Regions from separate parts of the Massilia sp. UYP11 genome, predicted to be linked through region 1. Evidence: predicted binding sites of a transcription regulator. Region 1 holds the regulator's gene; each other region holds the start of a gene.
The links. The regulator FNR, encoded in region 1, switches genes on or off when oxygen is low (the NO sensors DNR and NnrR bind a similar motif). The targets are predictions, from matches to a motif close to TTGATNNNNATCAA.

Region 1 (6,578 bases):
GGCGCCTTCGGCCAGGCCGTAGTAGCCGGGCAGCGAATCGGCATTGGGGCCGACGTCGGTCGCGCCCTGGACGTTGTCGTGGCCGCGGTAGATGTTGGCGCCGCCGCCCGGGATGCCAATATTGCCCAGCACCAGTTGCAGGATCGACAGCGCGCGCACATTGGCGGTGCCGACATGGTGCTGGGTAATGCCCATGCACCAGACCACCGACGAAGGACGGTTGGTGGCCAGCATCTCGGCCGCCATGCGCACGGCCGATTCCGGCACGCCGGTCACGTCCGACACCTTCGCCGGCGGCCACTTCATGACCTCGGCGCGCACGTCCTCCATGCCCCAGGTGCGCTCTTCGATGAACTTCTTGTCTTCCCAGCCGTTATTGAAGATATGCCACAGCATGCCCCACACCAGCGGAATATCGGTGCCGGGCCGCACGCGCACGTAGTGGTCGGCGAACCGCGCGGTGCGGGTAAAGCGCGGATCGATGACGATCATCTTGGCGCCCAGCTCCTTGGCGTGCAGGAAGTGCAGCATCGAGATCGGGTGCGCCTCGGCCGGGTTGGATCCGATGAACAGCACCGCCTTGCTGTAGTGCAGATCGTTGAACGAGTTGGTCATCGCCCCGTAGCCGAAGGTCTGGGCCACGCCCGCGACCGTGGTCGAGTGGCAGATGCGCGCCTGGTGGTCGCAGTTGTTGGTGCCGAAGAACGACACCCATTTGCGCAGCAGGTAGGCCTGCTCGTTGTTGTGCTTGGAGCTGCCGATCACCATCAGCGCATCCGGCCCCGCGTCCTTGCGCAGCTGCAGCAGCTTGTCGCCGATCTCGTCGATCGCCTGGTCCCAGGAGATGCGCTGGTACTTGCCGTTCACCAGCTTCATCGGATAGCGCAGGCGGTGTTCGCCGAAGGCGTGCTCGCGCACCGAGGCGCCCTTGGCGCAGTGGGCGCCCATATTGATGGGCGAATCGAAGGCGGCCTCCTGCCGCACCCAGACGCCGTTGGCGACCACCGCGTCCACCGAGCAGCCGACCGAGCAGTGGCTGCATACGGTGCGCTTGACCTCGGTGGGCACCGGGGTATTCGGCACCGGATCGGCCTGGGCCGCTTCGATCACGTTCAGCGGCAGGTGGCGCGCCAGGGCGCCGGCGCCGGCGGCGACGCCGGCCCCGACCAGGAAGTGGCGCCGCTTCAGGGCGCTGTCGCGCGTAGACTTGACCAGTGACATGGGATACCTCGGCTTGCCTACCAGTAGGCGGCGGTCTCGTAGTAGCGGCGGATGTGCTCCGTCTCGTGGTAGCCGCGCTTGACCCTGGGGTCGGGCGCCGCCGGGGCGGCCTCCAGGGCCGCGCTTGCCGGGGCGGCGGCGGCCACCGCCAGCGCGCCCAGCGGAGCCGCCTTCAGGAAGCAGCGCCGCGCCGGATCGGGCTGGCCCGGCGTCTGTTGGTCATGCTTGCTCATCGGTCTCCCCTTCCACTTCAAAGCTTTCCGCCTCGATTGCCAGGAATGCCTGCGCGAAGCGCGCGACCAGGCGGTAATAGTTGGCGCCGTCGGCAGCGGCGATGTCGTCCAGCGCGCGCATGCACCAGCCGCCGATGTGGGCCTCGAAGAACCGCCGCTGCAGCGCCAGCGGCTGGCGCCGGATGCCGGGGGCGCCGGCGGCCAGCACGCGCATGGTCTCGCACAGCGCGCCAAGGTGGTCCTCGAACTCGCCCCGGCCGCGCATGCGCGCGAGGCCAAGCCGCGCCAGGTCTGCGCGCAGCAGCGCCAGCGGCGTGTCGTTCATGTAGCCGGCCAGGTAGCGCGAGCCATACGGGTCGACCGGCGGCGTGCCGATGCTGACGAAGAGCGCGTTGAATTCAGCGTGGACGGTCTCGGCGTCCATGACGCCGGACGCCAGGGTCAATGGCTCCCACGCGCGTTCCAGCGCCGGATCGCCGCCCTCGGCCAGGATCGGATCGCTGGTGGCGAGCGCGGCGAGCAAGGCGGCGTCGGGCGCCGCGAGGAGCAGGCGCGAGAGCAAGGCGTAGAGGTCGGCCCTGGCCTGGTCTTCGCCGCTGGGCGGTGCGGCCGGCGCGGCAACCGCGAAGAAGGCGGTATCGGCGGACCCGCTCGCACTTGAAGATGACACTGTCGATCACTCCAGTTGTCCAAGTTGTGGACCAAGTGTAGACGCCGATTCATATCGAGCGCGCACAGTTGCGGCCAACGCATTCCGGCAGCGTGCATCACAATTCTTGCAAGAAATTCGACGAGCGGCAGTGCAGGAGGATCAGCCAGGCAAGGCGTCTATAATTCCCGGTGTGCCGAACAACAACGACCATTCCTGATGAGCCAGCCCCTGCCCCGGCAAGCCGAGCCGCACCTGAACCTCCATGCGCTCAAGTCCTGCGCCCAGTGCAGCATGCACCGGTTGTGCCTGCCGATGGGCCTCGACGACGCCGAGATCGATCGCCTGGACCAGATCATCGGCCGGCGCCGCCGGCTCGCGCGCGACGAGCGCCTGTACGGCGTGGGCGAGCCGTTTCGCAACCTGTACGCGGTGCGCTTCGGCCACTTCAAGACCAGCCTGGTGAACGCCGCCGGCGCTGCCCACATCACCGGCTTCCAGATGGCCGGCGAACTGCTGGGCATGGACGCGATCAGCGGCACCCACCACTGCGACGCGGTGGCGCTGGAAGACTCGGAGGTGTGCGAGATTCCATTCACGCGGCTGGAAGACCTGTTCGGCGAGGTGCCGACCCTGCTGCGTCACTTTCACCGCATCATGAGCCAGGAAATCACGCGCGAGCAGAACGTCATGCTCCTGCTCGGGAACATGCGCGCCGAGCAGCGCTTCGCCGTATTCCTGGTGAACCTGTCGGCGCGCTACGCCACCCGCGGCTATGCCGCCGACCGCTTCCAGCTGCGCATGTCGCGCGAAGACATCGGCAACTACCTGGGCCTGACCATCGAGAGCGTCAGCCGCCTGCTGTCGCGCTTTCGGAAGCAGGGCTGGCTCCACGTCGACAGGCGCGAAGTGACGCTGCTCGATCCGGTCAAGCTCAAGGCGCTGGCGGCCGGCACCGACGCCTGCAGCCCGATGGCGTGAAGCCATGACGCCGCGGCTCTCTTGCGAGCTGCACCTGCGCAGTGACGACCGCGTGCGCCGGGGCGATCGGCTGCACCGCGGATGACCGATGCAACCGCTGCGGCCTCAGCGTCGCACCGATAACCCGAACGCCAGGCCCAGATCGGGCGTATGCCGATTCAGCCCATGCACCACCATCGCATCGACCTGGCAATTCCTGTTCAGTCGCCAGCTCACGCCCGCGTCGACCTGCACCCGATCGCAGCCATGCGACGCCGAGGCGATCTGCGGCGCCGCCACTTCAAAAAATCCCTGGACGCGTTCAGTGAATTTCTTGCCCAGCGACGCCGCCAGGATTGCGTAGCGGTAACGCGCGCCGTCATCGTCCACATCGGCGCCGGCGCCCGGCGTCACGGCCAGCGACCAGCCGTTTGGCAGCTCCCATTCCGCTGCCAGCACCATCTGCGGCAGGACACCCTTGGCCCGCAGTGCCGCGCTGCCGGTCGGCAGCGCGATGGCGCCGATCAGCCCCAGCGCAGGACGCACGCCCTCGCCGTCGGCAAAACGCCATTTGAATCCGATCGACGTGGCGTTCCAGCCCGCGCTCGTGGTGCGTGCGCGCGTCGCCGGATCGACGGCGTGCTCGATGCTGCGGCCGTCGGTCTCGACGCGCAGTTCCGTCGTGTCTCCCAGGCCGATACGCAGCAGCGCCGGCGTGCTCAAGGTGCGCACGTGCAGGTCGTCGTTGCGCTGGCGAGCCCAGTCGACGCCGATCTCGAGCTGCAAGCGGCCATGGCCGACCACCTGGCTGGAGTTGGCGACGTCGGGGCGGTCGGGATTGATGGCGTCGCCGTCATCGGCGAGGGCCGCCCCGGCACTGCAAGCCAGCACGAGGAGCGCTGCCTGACGGCGCGGGCGCGTAAGGGATGGTGGAAAAATCATGCGGTCGGATAGGCGAGATTGGACACAGGATGCGAAGGCAGGGCCGGCGCCGTCGCAACCCGGCCATTCTACGCCGTCGGCGCCCGCGCCAGCTACACCGTCAGGGCAGCCATTTTGCAGCGCGCAGCCGCTCGAGGGCGGTGACGATCGTCGCGCCGGGCTCCACCGCTTCGGTAAACCCGGCGCGCCGGATCTTGCCCATGTCCGACACCATGTCGAACTCGGTATTGAACACGAAGTCGCCGAACCACCAGCCGACCTGCTTCTCGAAAGGCATCGACTGCAGGCCGTGGCGCTGCACGATGCGCTCCCACGCCGCCGCCTTGAGCGGCATCTGCCTGGCCAGCGAGAATGGCTGCGTGGGTCCCACTTCCATGTCGAAGGCCGCCGCCACCTGGCGCCACACGCGCTCCCAGCGGAACGGTTCATTGACCAGGTTGAACGCTTCGCCGCGCGCCGCCGGATCGAGCGCCGCCCAGACGCTGGCGCGCGCCATCCAGTCGGCATCGGTGGTCTGGGCCAGCACCCCCGAATACACCTTGTCGGTTCCCGGGAAGCGCAGCGGCGCGCCGGCGTCCTTGCTGAGCGCGGCGAACATGCCCATTACCATCGCGATATTCATCGGATTGCCGGCGATGTCGCCCACCACCACGTCGGGCCGCAGGATCGACCATTCGAGCTCGCCGGCGGCGGCGCGCTCGCGCAGCAGGTCTTCCTGGGCATAATAGAAGTTGGGCGTCATGTGGCGCGGGTCGTCCTCGTAGAACGGCGCCTGCGCGTGGCCCAGGTGCACGCCGTACACCTTGGCCCCTTGATAGTGCACCACGCGCTGCAGCGGGGCGCCGACCGCCTTCAGGCCGTCGAGCAGGTTGCGCAGCATGCCGGCGTTGATCCGCTCCTCGTCGAGCAGGTCGGTCCCGCCCTTGAGCGCGGCGTAGAACACGTGGGTGGTATCGCGCGCCGCTTCCAGGGCGCTGGCGCTGGCCTGGGCGTCGGTCAGGTCGGCCTTGACGGTCTCGACGCCGTCCACGAAGGTGCGCGGCAAGGCCCGCACCTTCCAGTCGGGTCGTCCGTGCAGCTCGCGCACGACCGCATGGCCGATGATGCCGCTGGCGCCGACGACCAGTGCGCTGTATTTGGTGTTCATCCATCTCTCCTGATTAAAATCGACTGGCGCAAGGATACCCGTTCCGTGCGACCCGCGTCGGCCCCTGCCCCGAATGCGCCGCCCACCGACGGCGCTACCAAGGTAGCGCCAGACGCTGCGCTCTGGGGCATGTCGCGCTACCTGGGCCTTTGCGCATGACCCGGGCGGCGCGCGACAGTAAGATCGGCCGCGTTCGACCAACCGTCCACGAAGCCGTCATGAAATCACCCCGCTCCCTCGTCATCCTGTTCTGCTCCCTGCTGCTCGCGACCGCCCCTCGCGTGGCCGGCGCCTCCATCCTGCCGGAGGTCCCCGACATCAAGGCCGTCACCGACTACCGTCCGAAGATCCCGCTGCGCGTGTACACCGCCGACCAGGTCCTGATCGGCGAATTCGGCGCCGAGCGGCGCGAGTTCGTCCCCGTATCCAGGGTGCCGGCGCTGCTCAAGGCGGCCGTGCTGGCGATCGAGGACACCCGTTTCTACGAGCACGGCGGGGTCGACTGGATCCGCGCGCTCGGCGCGGCCAAGGCCAATATCGGCGACTTCGGCAGCCAGGGCGCCTCGACCATCACGATGCAGGTGGCGCGCAACTTCTTCCTGTCGCGCGACAAGACCCTGCCGCGCAAGCTGCGCGAGGTCGCCCTCGCCTACAAGATCGAGCAGGCGCTGTCCAAGGACCAGATCCTCGAGGTCTACCTGAACCAGATCTACCTCGGCCAGCGCGCCTACGGCTTCGCCAGCGCGGCGCGCACGTATTTCGGCAAGCCGCTGCCCGAACTGTCCCTGGCCGAGATCGCGATGCTGGCCGGCCTGCCGCAGAACCCTTCCAGCAGCAACCCGGTATCGAATCCGCAGGCGGCCCGCAAGCGCCAGCAGGTCGTGCTGGGGCGCATGCGCGAACTGGCGCTGATCACCGAACCGCAGTACCGCCACGCCCTGGCCGAGCGCCTGCAGGTGCGCAGCGACGGCGCCACCCTGAATCGGCGCGCGGCCTGGGTCGCCGAGCTCGCGCGCCAGGCCGTCCATGCCCGGTTCGGCCAGGCGGCCTACGAGCGCGGCATCACGGTGACGACCACCATCGTGGCCGCCGAGCAGGATGCGGCCTACGCAGCGGTACGTCGCAACGTGCTCGCCTATGACCGCCGCCACGGCTACCGTGGCCCGGAAGCGCGCATCGCGCTGCCGGCCGGCGCCGGCGAAAGACTGGACGCGATCGCCGCCGCCCTGCAGAAACGCCCCTTTGTCGACGGCTTGAGCGCGGCGGTGGTCGTCGCCGCTTCGCCCAGGCGGGTGCGCGCCCTGCTTGCCAACGGCGAGGCCGTCGAGATCACCGGAGCGGGGCTGGCCTTCGCCGCTGGCGCCCTGTCGGGCAAGGCCAGGCCGGCGACGCGACTGGCGCCCGGCGCCGTCATCCGGCTGGCCAG
Region 2 (6,578 bases), 490 kb from region 1:
CCCAATCGGGTTCGTACTTCGCGTTGGCGTTCTTGCGATAGCGCCAGGCGAACAGGACAGTCAGGATCATCACGGGGACGATGATCAACAACATCAGCACTACCGATATGGTGATCAGATCGGCCTGCTGCTTCGCAATATCACCGGTGGGATTCATGACGACCGTGTTGCAGCCGGCCAGCGCTGCGAGCGGAAGTAATGGGAGTCCGCGGCGGACAATTTTAGGAATCATGCTAGGTATCTAACGTTACATGGAATAAGAACATGCTACTGTAATGCCAACGGTCGCCAAAGAACATTGGACACATTGTCCCACCTTTGCCAAAATGCAATTTCAACAACAGTGGCGGCCGTCGACTTCTCTGGAGAACACAATATGCCAAGCACGACGACGTACGGCGGCGCCGGGGCCGCTCCGATCACACACCCCAATAGCGGGGCTCGCAACATCAATGCCAGGGATGCACACGTCGATCCGGGCGACATCGCCGTCGGCGTGGTGATCGGCCGTTCGGCCGAATACTTCGAGTTCTTCACGTACGCCATCGCGTCGGCCCTCGTCTTCCCCGCCATTTTCTTCCCGTGGGCCGACCGGCTCGAGGGCACCCTGTATTCGTTCGCCATCTTCGCCCTCGCCTTCATTGCGCGTCCGATCGGCACGGTCGTGTTCATGGCGATCCAGAAGCGCTGGAGCCGCGACATGAAACTCGGCATCTCGCTGCTCATGATGGGAACCAGCACCGTCGTGATCGCCATGCTTCCGGCCTATAGTGAAATCGGCGCCGCCGCGATCATCCTGCTGGCGGCCCTGCGCATCGCCCAGGGTTTCGCCCAGGGTGGCTCGTGGGATGGGTTGCCTTCGCTGCTGGCGCTCAGTGCCCCGGAGAACAAGCGCGGATGGTACGCCATGCTCGGACAATTGAGCGCACCGCTAGGCTTCGTGATCGCGGCCGGCATCTTCGCCTTCCTGATCACCTATACGTCCGAAGAAGACTTCCTGACCTGGGGCTGGCGCTTCCCGTTCTTCGTGGCCTTCGCCATCAACGTGGTCGGCACCTTCGCACGCCTGCGCCTGGCCAGCACGCCCGAGTATTCGCGCCTGCTCGACTCGCACCACCTCGATCCGGCCCCGGTCGGCGAGCTGGTGAGCAAGCAAGGCAGCAATATCGTGATCGGCGCCATGGCCGCCCTGGCCAGCTATGCCCTGTTCCACCTGGTGACCGTGTTCCCGCTGTCGTGGATCCAGCTGTACGATACCCGTCCGATGGACGAGTTCCTGCACGTCCAGATGTGGGGCGCCGGGCTGGCGGCCGGGGCCATGCTGATCTCGGGCGTCGTCGCCGACAAGCTGGGCCGCCGCACCACCCTCGGCACCGCCGCGGCCCTGATCGCCCTGTACTCGGCCTCGATCCCGTTCCTGATCAATAGCGGCACCGCCGGCCAGAACGCCTTCATCCTGATCGGCTTCACCCTGCTCGGCTTCTCGTATGGCCAGGCTGCGGGCGCCACCACCTCGAACTTCCTGAAGCAGTTCCGCTACACCGGCGCGGCCCTGACCTCGGACCTCGCCTGGCTGGTCGGCGCGGCCTTCGCCCCGCTGGTCGCCCTCGGCCTGTCGGCCCACTTCGGCCTGGGCTACGTCAGCCTGTACCTGCTGTCGGGCGCCGTGGCCTCGCTGGCGGCGCTGAGCCTGAACCGCAAGCTGGAGATTCGCGACTGATGCCTGTCGCCTGACGTGACATGACGGCGGCCCCGCGGGGCCGCCTTTTTTTTTGGGCTCGGCTTTGGGCTCGGCTTTGGGCTCTGCTTTTCAGCTCTGCTTTTCAACCCTGCTTTTCAACCCTGTATATCGCACCTGGTCGCGCGCCGTGCGCCATTGCCGGGGATTGGCCGACTGCTCGTGTTCGTGGCCACGGTTCGTAATGCGCTGCTTGCCGTGCTATTCGACCATGGCGATGCTGGCGGCGGGCGATTCTCCGCGCCGGAATAGATGCCGAGCGCCGTCAGGACGCGAAAGCGGCGCGCGCCGGCCCCGCCATCGCTCATCGGCTTGACGATACTGGCGGTCGTCGGCTCGGGGGCATGCGGCGCGAGTCCAGCCGGCGCCGGGCGGCGATTTGTGCACACATTGTCGCGGCTGGCCCCGGTGTCAATGCCCGGCATGCTCGACAGCCCGGACTTCACCGCCTGCGTCACTTTGGCGCTCATGACTTCGTGCGCGCCCGCGTCCAGCGCCGCGTAGCCGCATAGCCGCATAGCCGCATAGCCGCGTTTAGCGGCCGTGGACGGCGCCCGCCTGGGGAGGAAGATCTCCCGCGTCGGGTCGGTGTCGATGGCGCGCACGCGCAAGGCGAGCACCTGCGTGCCCTGCGCGCGCCGCGACGTCGAGCATGCGCTGACGGGTGTGTTCCGTTTGGAGGGGATGGTCATGCGGTGGTGGCAAGCATGGGATGATCGTCAATGCGACCATCCCGCCATGCCGGTCACCGGGATGTCACGACAGCGCCGTGTCGAGCACCGTCATCAGGATGAAGCCGAAGACCAGTGCGATGCTGGCCTGGGTGCCGTTGCCCGACTGGCGCGACTCGGGGATCACGTCGTTGACGATCACCAGCAGCATGGCGCCGGCGGCGGCGGCCAGCGCATACGGCAGCAGGCCGGCCGAGATGCCGATGAGGGCCACGCCGAACACGGCGGCGATCGGCTCGACCAGGCCCGAGGCCACGCCCATGCCGACCGCGGCCAGGCGGCTGTAGCCGACTGCGTGCAGCGCGAGCGCCACCACCAGACCTTCGGGCACGTCCTGGATCGACACGCCGGTAGCGAGCGAGGTGGCTTTCTCGAGGTCGATGCCGGCGAAGGCCACGCCGATGGCCAGGCCTTCCGGCAGGTTGTGCAGGGCCACGGCCCACACGAACAGCCAGGCGCGCCGCACCGACACTTTGTCGGGCTCGTTGGACAGGATGCCCTCGGTGCGCACCGCGCGCCCGAGCAGCAGGATGGCGCCGGCGCCGAACATGATGCCGGCGCCGACCATGAGACTCGATTCCCAGTTGCCCGCCCCTGCCGTCTTGGCGGCCGACAGCGCCGGGATCACCAGCGAAAACGCGGTGGCGCCGAGCATGACGCCGGCACCGAAGCCGAGGAAGCAATCGTAGGTGCGCTTGGTGAAATTTTGTGCGAACAGGACCGGCAAGGTGCCCAGGGCAGTTGCCGCCGCCGCGGTGCTGCCGCCCGCCAGGGCCGCCAGCATCTTGGGATTGGCGTTGATGATCTGCTCGACCATGCTGCCGAGCAGGACGAGAAAGCCGATGGCGCAGATGCCGAAACCGATGGCGCGGCGTGGGGTCAGCCAGCGGGCAAGGCCACGAGGGTCGTTGCTCTTGTCGGTTTGGAGTTGCATGCCTGTTCCTGTCAAAGACCGCGCCAGGCCGCCCCGCACCACGCGTGGGGCGGCGACCGGCACGGCGGGGATCACTTCTGCGGCTTGGCGCCGCGCTTCGGTTTGCCGGCGCCGGTATCGTCGAGCGGACCGCCCTTGGAGCCGACGTTGGCGTCGCCCATCGCATTGCCGCCCGATCCACCCATCGTACCACCAGTTGCCGATTGCATCATGCCCAATTCGGAACCGGTCCGTGGCGTGGCCGTGGGATCGGACATCGTGCGCATCGCCATATTGCGCAGGACATCGATGTCATCGGTCGGCAGGGCCACTTCGGCCTCGCCCGAGCCGCCGTCGACGGCCATCTGCTTCTCGCGGTCGCTGATGAAGTCCCAGTCGGCGCCCTGGTTCCAGGCGCCGCGCACCTCGCCCGCGCCTTGCGACATATTGTAGTAAACGCTGGCGAAGGCCGGGATCACCGGCATCTTGCCCGGTGGGAAGTTGGGCTCCATCGCATACAGCGCCTTCTCGAACGACTTCATGTGCGCCACTTCGCGCGTCATCAGGAAGCCCAGCGCCTCTTTCACCCCCGGGTCGTCGGTCAGCGCGATCAGGCGCTCGTAGACGATCTTGGCGCGCGCCTCGGCGGCGATGTTCGAGCGCAGGTCGGCGGTCGGCTCGGTGATCGAGTCGATGTAGGCGGCGGTCCACGGCACGCCGGCCGAGTTGGTCAGCGGCGCGCCGGCCCCGTACAGCACTTGCGTGATATGGCTGTCGTTGCCCGGACCGGTGATGGCGCGGTACATGTCGGCCTCGGTGTCGATGGCTTCGGCCAGGCGGCCCTTGGCCCCCTTGTTCAGCATGGCGACGATGTTGCCGATCACCTCCAGGTGGCTCAGCTCCTCGGTCGCGATGTCGAACAGCATGTCCTTGCGGCCTGGATCGTCTTCGGCGACGGCCTGGGTGAAGTACCGCATGGCCGCAGCCAGCTCGCCCTGCGGTCCCCCGAACTGTTCGAGCATGAGGTTCGCCAGGGCCGGGTTGGGCCCGCTGACGCGGACTGTATATTGCAAGCGCTTGTTGTGTGCAAACATGTCAGGATTCTCCGTTGAGGTGGAACTCCGGCACCCACGCGAGCTGCGTGCCCTGCCGTTAAAGAGGCTGCCGCCGGGACCGGCAGCTCGAACACCCATGTTCGCAGGTCGGCAGTGAACTGACAGTCAGGAGTCGTCCCGTGTCCATGTAGGACATATGTGACATGCAATTGTTTCAGTTCAACATTCCTCTTCAACATCGCGCTTCGATATTCCGCGTCACCATTCCTGGTCCGCGTGTATCTGCCATCCGAAGCGCGCGCCCGGCTGGGCCGGTGGCCGACAAGCCACCGGCGCGCGCGCCTACAGTCTTCCCGCGCCGACCCGGCCTACCATATTGTTCAAACAATCACGAACGGGGGTACTACCATGAATCTCAAACGACTGAGCCCAAGTATTACCGACATGATCCGCTTCGACCATTCGCATGTGATGGTCACCTTCCACCAGTATTCCAAGGACAAGAGCCCAACCGTCAAGAAGGCGCTGGCCGACACCATCTGCGACGGCCTGGAAATCCACGCCACGCTTGAGGAAGAGATCTTCTATCCGGTGATGCGGCAGCGCGACGGCGGCGAGCCGTTCATCCACGAGGCCGAGCCCGAGCACGATGACATGCGCCGCCTGATCGCCGAGCTGCGCGCCACGTCCGGCGCCGACCCGCGCCACGATGCGCTGGTGATGGAATTGATGCGTGACGTGATGCACCATGTCGCCGAGGAAGAAACCAAGCTGCTGCCGGACGCCGAGGCGATCCTCGGCAAAGAGCGCCTGGCCGAGATGGGCGCCGAGATGACGCGCCGCCGCATGCAGCTGGTGGGGCCGAAGGCCGGAAAGCTGGCCAAGGAACACCTGGTCGGCTTCTCGGGCAGCACGGCGGCGATGGTGATCGGCGTGGCCGGCGCCCTGCTGGCCGCGTTCGCGCTCAAGCCGAAGAAAACTGCATGGAAGTCGCAGCCGGCCAATACCTGACCGCGCTTTACTGCTAACGACCACGCCGCCGCTCGCAAGACCGGCGGCGTATTGCGTTCTTCTTACCTTAGACTTGGTCGGGGAAGAACACGGGCATCGGGTCAAGCGTGGACTTGACCCCGAGATGGGCGCCCTGCTCCTTCAGCCAGCGGTCGGCCGTCTTGACGCCCTGGTCGTGCAGCAGCTGGAGGAAGGGCATCTCGGCATTCATCTTGGCCGAGATGCCGTGATCCTGCAGGAACTCGTTGCCGCTGATGAGGTGCAGGTGCATGCCCTTGGGCGTCGCCCCGGCGCCGCGGCGTTCGTCGGGCAAGCCGTCCAGGTAGCGCAGCGCGCTGATTTCGCGCACGAAACTGATGTTGAACGCGATCTCGTTGGACCGATTGGCGATGTCGGCCATATTGGTCGGCATGTCGCCGCGCGCGATCGGATTGTTCTGGATGATGATCAGGTCGCTCGCGGCCGAGTGCCGCATCAGCGGCTCCAGGGGCGGATTGGCGACATAGCTGCCGTCCCAGTACATCTCGCCCTCGACCTCGACCGCCGCGAACACCGTCGGCAGGCAGCACGAGGCCACCAGGCGCTGCACGTCCATCTCTTCGCGCCGGAACAGCTTGCCGGTTCCGGTGCGCACGTTGGTGGCGGCGATGAACACCTGCAGTTCCTCGCAGTCGCGCACCCGGTCGAAGTCGATCATGGTGGCGAGGAAGTTGCGTAAGGGATTGAGGGTGAGCGGACCTTCGCGCACCGGCCCCATCAGGGCGCCCATCAGTTCGAGCAGGTGGTAGGCCGGCGAGAACGCCATCGTGAAGGTGGGCGCCATGCGGTCGAGCGGCGTGCGCTGCAGCGGGCTCAGGGCCGCCGCGCTGCCGAGCGTGCGCCAGAACTTGTCGAGCGCCCGGCGCGCGCCCTCGCGTCCGCCGCCGCGCGCGTAGCCGTCGGCCACCACCACGGCATTGAGCGCGCCGGCGCTCGAGCCGCTCAATGCGTCGATGACCAGGTCCGGCTCTTGCAACAGGCGGTCGAGGACACCCCAGCCGAATGCGCCGTAGGTGCCCCCACCCTGGATGGCGAGGCTGATCGTTTTATAGTTGGTCAAAATCTGCTCCGTCATGAATGAATTGGAAACA
Region 3 (6,578 bases), on a different contig from region 1:
GCGGTAGGGCATGCGGGTGGCGTCGGCATTCCAGGACATCAGGTCGCTCTCTTGCTCGGGCAGGTCGAGCAGGTAGTGGCGCAGGCGCCGCGACCAGATGAGGTCGTTGGAGCGCAGCAGCTGGAAGGCGCCGGCCATCTGGCGCGTGTCGAGGTAGCCCTGCTGCCACATGGCGGCCTCCAGGAAGCTGACCTGGCTGTCGTCGATGAACAGCGACAGCTCGCCGGGCTCGGTAAAGTCGACCTGGGCCGCCAGCAGCGAGATGCTGGCCAGGCGCCGGTCATGGTCGCGCGCCATGGCGGCGGCGGCGATCGCGAGCAGGGTGCCGCCCAGACAATAGCCCGCTGCATTGATCTGGCTGGCGCCAGTCTGGGCCACGATGGCGTCGAGCGCGGCGGTGATGCCCAACTGGCGGTAATCGTCCATGGTGAGGTCGCGGTCATCGGCTTGCGGGTTCTTCCAGGACACCATGTAGACGGTGTGTCCGTGCTCGACCAGGTAGCGCACCAGGGAGTTGTGCGGCGACAGGTCGAGGATGTAGAACTTCATGATCCAGGCCGGCACGATCAGGAGCGGCACTTCGTGCACGGCGGTGCCGGCCGGATCGTAGCGCAGCAGCTCGATGAGCCGGTTCTGCATCACCACCTTGCCCGGCGTGACGGCGACGTCACGCCCCGGCCGGTGCTTGACCACGCGCGGCTTGCCCGCGAGCAGGCCTTGCACGTCGCGCCAGGCGCGCATGGCGCCATTGACCAGGTTCATTCCGCCGCTGGCCAGCACGGTGCGCTGCACGACCGGATTGGTGGTGACGAAGTTCGACGGCGCCACGCAGTCGAGCAGCTGGCGCGCGACGAAGGTGACGACGTCGGCATGGTGCGGCGCGACGCCGCGCACGGTGGAGGTAGCGCGGTGCCACCATTGCTGGCTCATCAGGAAGCCCTGGCTGAGCTGGCGCCAGGGCGCGGTGCTCCAGGCCGGATCGACGAAACGCTTGTCCTGGGCCAGTGGCCGTACCGGGTCGACCGCATGGCCGGCCGGCGTGGCAAGGTATTGCAGCCAGCGCTGCCAGCCGAGGACGGCGTCGGTGGCCAGCTCATGCTGCTTGTCGGGCGACATCAGGAGGTGGCTGGCCCAGTCGAACCAGGCCAGGCCGAGCGCGGCCGGCGACAGGTTGCCGGTGATGCGCCCGAGCCAGGCCCACAGCACCAGGTCGGCATGGACTTGCCCGCCGCCGGCGATCCGCGCATGGCGGTGGGTGCCGCCGAGCCAGGCACTGCCTTCGAGCCGGCGCGTGCTGTCGGCGGCATCGGGGCGGGGGGTGGGGCGGGTATCGGGCGCCATGGCGGAGGCTGGCGACATGCTGCGGCGTTCAGTGCGCGATCAGGAGCGGCGTGGTGCTGCCCGCCAGCAGCGCACGGGTGACGCCGCCGAGGACGAACTCGCGGTAGCGGCTGTGGCCGAAGGCGCCCGTGACCAGCAGCCCGGCATCGTGTTCGCGCGCCAGCTTCAGGAGCGCCTCGCCGGTGCTGCTGCGCGTGGTCTCGATGACGACATCGACCTTGACCCCGTGGCGCGCCAGGTGCAGCGCCATGTCCGCGCCCGGTTCTTCCCCATGCATCTCGGCCATGGCGCCGGGATTGACGAGCGCGAGCTTGGCGGCATCGGCCTGCCGCAGCAGGGGCAGGGCGGCGCTGATGGCGCGGATCGCCTGCATGCTGCCATCCCAGCCGACGACGGCGGTGCCGGGCAGGGGGCGTTCTTTCCAGCCGGGCGGCACCACCAGCACGGGACGCGCGCCGTGCAGCGCGACGTATTCGGGCAAGCCGCGCGCCTGCATCGGGATGCCCGGCACCACGATCGGTTCGGCGTCGCGGCTGACGATCACGAGGTCGGCGTAGCGCGATTCGAGCAGCAGGGCGTAGCGGGCGTCGTCCTCGAGCATGCGCGTTTCGAAACTGTTGACGCCGAGGCGCTGGACCGCGGTGCTGAATTCTTCGAGCCGCGCCTCGACCGCCTCGCGCACCCCGTTGAAATCGGATTCGGGCATCATCGGCGCGCCCATCGAGCCGACCAGCAGCGAATATTCGAACCAGGAGATGCCGGTGGCGGCGCTGCCGACGAGGTGGGCGTCGAAGGCATTGGCCAGCATGGCGCCGGCGCGCAGGCGCGCCTCTTGCTCGGGACTGCCGTCGACGTGAACCACGATGGTCTTGTACATGCTCGTTCCTTTCTTTCGCGCAATGCGCACTCGGGCGGATGGACGTGCCGGTATCCGCCGCTGGAGCAGGACCGTGGACGGCATCTGACCTATGTGCTTGGATTACTTGAAGTCCACTTTATTCCCACGCGGGGTGCGTGTCAGGAATGTGGTTGATGTGAATCAAAAACTAAGAAAGAAGGGAGACTGAACGCGAGTAAAAATTGTCCTGTATGCGTACGACTGCTCTGACGCAAGGACGCGGTGCCGATTACCTCTTTCAGGCCTTGTGACCGCGCGGAATGGCCGCATACTTATGTCATTACCGGCGATGTGGTCGGTTCTCTTGTGTCTCCATCTCGGCCCTGCCGAGGACTCGGTCGTTGCCTGCTTCGTGCGGCAGCGGCCTTTTTTTATGTCGTGTGCTCAGGTGGAGATGCCTGGGGTGCGTGCTGCGGCAAGGTCTGGCTCGGTGCAAGGGGACGGTTCGGCAGGAACTGTCCTAACGGCGTGTGCGGCCGGGTCGCCCGGCGCGAGCATTTCCCAGTTCGTGCTGACCAGATCGAGAACCATTTCCTCTTGCCGCCCGCAGCAGGTGCAGGTGCGCTGGCCTCGGGATGCGTTGTACTGCCAGGAATGGGTCGTGATCAGCGCGCCTGCGATGGCGGACAACACCGATTTTGATGCCGAAAAAAATCCCATGATGCTCACCAGAAGTTAACTTGGTCAGCGTAATACGGAACTTGTAACTATGCAAGATTTTGAACGGGCAATGGCACCGTTCGGTCGCTTTCGGCTACTCGGGTGTTGTGAAACGCCATACCCCACGCTGGCGGCCAGCAGTGCCGGCCTGCCGGTCACGGCGCTCCCCGGCTCCGCCGGCTGCGCAGGCTGGGCCGCCAGCGGCCAGCGACTCGACGTAGTGCACCGCGCTGACGTCGCCGCGCGCGAACAGCTGGCCGCCGCCAGGGTTCGCGCGCCTGCGCGGGCAAGACTGGAATACCCAACGAAATCAGGTCCTCGAGCATGCGAACTCTCGTGACCAGATCATCCGCGCTCGACATGGTGCTCGTTGGGGGCGGCCAGCCCGGTCGTTTCAACAGTCCCGATCCGTCAGGCGAAGCCCAGCATGCCGGCGCCGGCGAGCGTGACCAGTGCCGGCGCCACTTTCTGCAGGCGTGCATTGCGTCCGGCCAGCCAGCCGATGGCCATCAGGCCCATGCTCATGCAGAGTGCGCCGGCCGCTGCGGCGAGGCCGGCCGTTTCCTGTCCGTGCGCATGGCCATGCACCAGGCTGAACGCGCCTGCGAGGACCAGGCCAAGGACTGCCGGCAGCCGCGTGGCGCCAAGGCCCATCAGGCCCGCCACCAGCACGCTCGCCGCGAGCAGCGGCTCCACTGCGGGCAGCGCCAGGGGCGCGAACGCACCCACCGCCATGGCGGCGCAGACCGTTGCCAGCGCCTTGCGGGGGATGGCGGCGGCGCAGCTCCACAGCCCCAGCCCAAGCATGGCCAGCCAGTGGTCCAGCCCGAGCAGAGGGTGGACGAGGCCGGCGGCAAAGCCCCCGCTGGCGTGACCCGGGTGTGCCCAGGCGCTGCCGGCGGAGATCAGAATGGCCAGGATGCTCAGGTTGCTCAAGCGTTTCATGCTGCGTGCTCCTCGTTGACGGCGTCCAGCAGACCCTGTTCGCGGATGAAGGCGACAATGTCGTCCACGCCGGCGCCTGTGCGCAGATTGGTAAACACAAAGGGCCGGTCGCCGCGCTGGCGGCGCGCGTCGGCGGCCATGATGTCGAGATTGGCGCCCACATGCGGGGCAAGGTCGGTCTTGTTGATAATCAGCAAGTCCGAACGCGTGATGCCCGGCCCGCCCTTGCGCGGAATCTTTTCTCCGCCGGCCACGTCGATGACGTACAGGGTGAGATCCGACAGTTCAGGGCTGAAGGTGGCCGCCAGGTTGTCCCCGCCCGACTCCACCAGGATGAGTTCAAGGCCGGGAAAGTCCGCCTGCAGCCGTGCGATGGCTTCGAGGTTGATCGAGGCGTCTTCGCGGATGGCTGTGTGGGGGCAGCCCCCGGTCTCGACCCCCATCAGGCGCTCCGGCGGCAGTGCCCCGGCGCGCAGCAGGATCTCCATGTCTTCGCGGGTGTAGATATCGTTGGTGATGACGGCCATGTCGTGCCGGTCGCGCATCGCCCTGCAGAGCTGCTCGCACAGCGCCGTCTTGCCCGATCCGACCGGGCCGCCGATTCCCACGCGCAGGGGATTCGATTGCATGCTTGCTCCTTTCATGATCACGACCGGTACAGCCGGCCGCTCTGGATTTCGTGGTACATGGACAGCTGGGCCAATCCCGGCGCCCAGCTCGATAATTCGTCGTCAGGCAGCGAGCGCGCCTGCGCGGCCGCCTGCTCGATCGCCGGCCTCAGCCCCAGCAGCAGGCGTTGCCCGGCCACCTGGCCGAGCGGGATCGATTTCACGCACACCAGCACCTGGTTCTCGGTCCACGAGAACAGCATCGCCAGCAACGCTTCCTCATGCGGCACCCCCAGCGCATGCACGGCTTGCGCCAGCGCGGCGGGCAGGCAGGTGTCGCGCATCGGGCCGGATGGAACCAGATTCAGTTCCATGAGCAGCCGGGTCAGCGAGTAGCCCATCTGCACCGTTTCCGCACGCAGCTCCGCGCTTTCGCGCGAGGCCAGGTAACGCGCGTTCCATTGCCAGAATGCTTCGCTGCCCCCGGCGCTGTCCTCAGCGCCATTGCCGCTGCTATTGCCAATCCTGCAGGCGGCCAGCAGGCGCCAGAACACGGCGCCGTCCCATGGCGCCAGCACATCGCCCAGCTGGCGCGCCAGATAGCGCGCCGCGCTGTCCGGACACCGCACGCTGCCGCGTTCGATGGCCGTTTCGAGGCCTTGCGAATAGCTGTACGCGCCGATTGGCAGCGACGGGCTGGCCAATTGCAGCAGGTGCAGCAGGGCCGTCCCGTTCACGCGCTCTCCGCGTCGCCCGGGCGGTGGATTTTCTGGCGCAGCGGAACAGGGGCAAGCAGGTGGCGCGATTCGTGGCCATGGGCGTGGCCGTGGCCACCGCCATACGCCCCGGGCTCCGGATGGAACGCCGCATGCTCTTCTGTTACGGTGGCGCCCAGGCCGGCCAGCATGTCGCGCAGCACCGGATCGGCGCGGATGCGCAGGTGGTCGACGCCGATCTGCACCTGGCCGTGGCGGTTGCCGAGGTGGAACGCGCAGCGCACCAGCGCTTGTGGATCGTGTGCGCTGACGCGGTAGGTTGCTTCCATCGCCGCGCGGACGCGCACCACCGCGCCTTCCGGTCCGGTGAGCAGGTCGCCGTCGCGCAGCACCGAGCCGCGCGGCAGGAACAGCGCCGCCGCTGCGCCCGACGCGAGCGAGAGACGCAAGCGGCAGCGCTCGCGCTGGTCGTAGGCCAGCACTGCTTCATCAGTGACATGCGCAGTGACATGCGCGGTGGCATGGTCGGCCCGCTCGAGGCGGGTATGCAGGGTCAGCATCGGATAGTCCTCCAAAATACGCCTCAAAACAGAAAGTAGCGCTGCGCCAGCGGCAGCTCGGTGGCCGGTTCGCAGGTGAGGAGCTGGCCGTCGGCGCGCACCTCGTAGGTTTCGGGGTCCACCTGCATGACGGGGGTGGCGCTGTTGTGGATCATGTCGGCCTTGGCCAGGCCGCGCGTGCCGCGGATCGGCAACACCGTCTTCGTCAGCTGCAGGCGCTGCGCGATGCCGTCGTCGAACGCCGCCTGCGAGACGAAGGTCACGGACTTTTTCAGTCCGCCGCCGAATGCCCCGAACATCGGCCGGTAGTGCACCGGCTGCGGCGTCGGAATGGACGCATTCGGGTCGCCCATCTGCGCCATCGCGATCATGCCGGCCTTCAGGATCATCGACGGCTTGGCCCCGAAGAACGCCGGCTTCCACAGCACCAGGTCGGCCAGCTTGCCGACCTCGATCGAGCCCACTACGTGCGCTACGCCGTGGGTGATGGCCGGATTGATCGTGTATTTCGCGATGTAGCGCCGGACGCGGAAGTTGTCGTGGGTGGCCGCCGGCGCGTTCGGCGCGTTGGGGTCCGCCAGGTGGCCGCGTTGTACTTTCATTTTGTGCGCGCTTTGCCAGGTGCGCAGGATGACTTCGCCGACGCGGCCCAGTGCCTGGGAGTCGGAGGACATCATCGAGATGGCGCCCAGGTCGTGCAGGATGTCTTCGGCGGCGATGGTTTCGCGGCGGATGCGCGACTCCGCAAATGCCACGTCCTCCGCGATGGACGCGTCGAGGTGGTGGCAGACCATCAGCATGTCCAGGTGCTCGTCGAGCGTGTTGACCGTGTACGGGCGGGTCGGGTTGG

Region 2: ABIB38_RS04085 (hemerythrin domain-containing protein) is a predicted target of FNR. The motif match lies at 4,647-4,660, and genes of this name have one in related genera.
Region 3: ABIB38_RS14030 (universal stress protein) is a predicted target of FNR. The motif match lies at 2,371-2,384, and genes of this name have one in related genera.

Annotation. Positions count from the first base shown of each region.
Region 1 is NZ_JBNDJE010000002.1:613,275-619,852, forward strand. It holds gene ABIB38_RS06195 (formate dehydrogenase subunit alpha) at 1-1,221, opposite strand, end outside; gene ABIB38_RS06200 (formate dehydrogenase) at 1,239-1,454, opposite strand; gene ABIB38_RS06205 (TorD/DmsD family molecular chaperone) at 1,441-2,124, opposite strand; gene fnr (fumarate/nitrate reduction transcriptional regulator Fnr) at 2,323-3,084, shown strand; gene ABIB38_RS06215 (transporter) at 3,190-4,005, opposite strand; gene ABIB38_RS06220 (SDR family oxidoreductase) at 4,106-5,152, opposite strand; gene ABIB38_RS06225 (penicillin-binding protein 1A) at 5,371-6,578, shown strand, end outside.
Region 2 is NZ_JBNDJE010000002.1:121,079-127,656, forward strand. It holds gene cyoA (ubiquinol oxidase subunit II) at 1-232, opposite strand, end outside; gene ABIB38_RS04065 (MFS transporter) at 377-1,720, shown strand; gene ABIB38_RS04070 (hypothetical protein) at 1,837-2,430, opposite strand; gene ABIB38_RS04075 (ZIP family metal transporter) at 2,495-3,403, opposite strand; gene ABIB38_RS04080 (manganese catalase family protein) at 3,475-4,476, opposite strand; gene ABIB38_RS04085 (hemerythrin domain-containing protein) at 4,846-5,448, shown strand; gene ABIB38_RS04090 (patatin-like phospholipase family protein) at 5,516-6,547, opposite strand.
Region 3 is NZ_JBNDJE010000009.1:19,336-25,913, forward strand. It holds gene ABIB38_RS14025 (PHA/PHB synthase family protein) at 1-1,359, opposite strand, end outside; gene ABIB38_RS14030 (universal stress protein) at 1,370-2,218, opposite strand; gene ABIB38_RS14035 (hypothetical protein) at 2,624-2,899, opposite strand; gene ABIB38_RS14040 (HupE/UreJ family protein) at 3,311-3,844, opposite strand; gene ureG (urease accessory protein UreG) at 3,841-4,473, opposite strand; gene ABIB38_RS14050 (urease accessory protein UreF) at 4,491-5,189, opposite strand; gene ureE (urease accessory protein UreE) at 5,186-5,728, opposite strand; gene ureC (urease subunit alpha) at 5,752-6,578, opposite strand, start outside.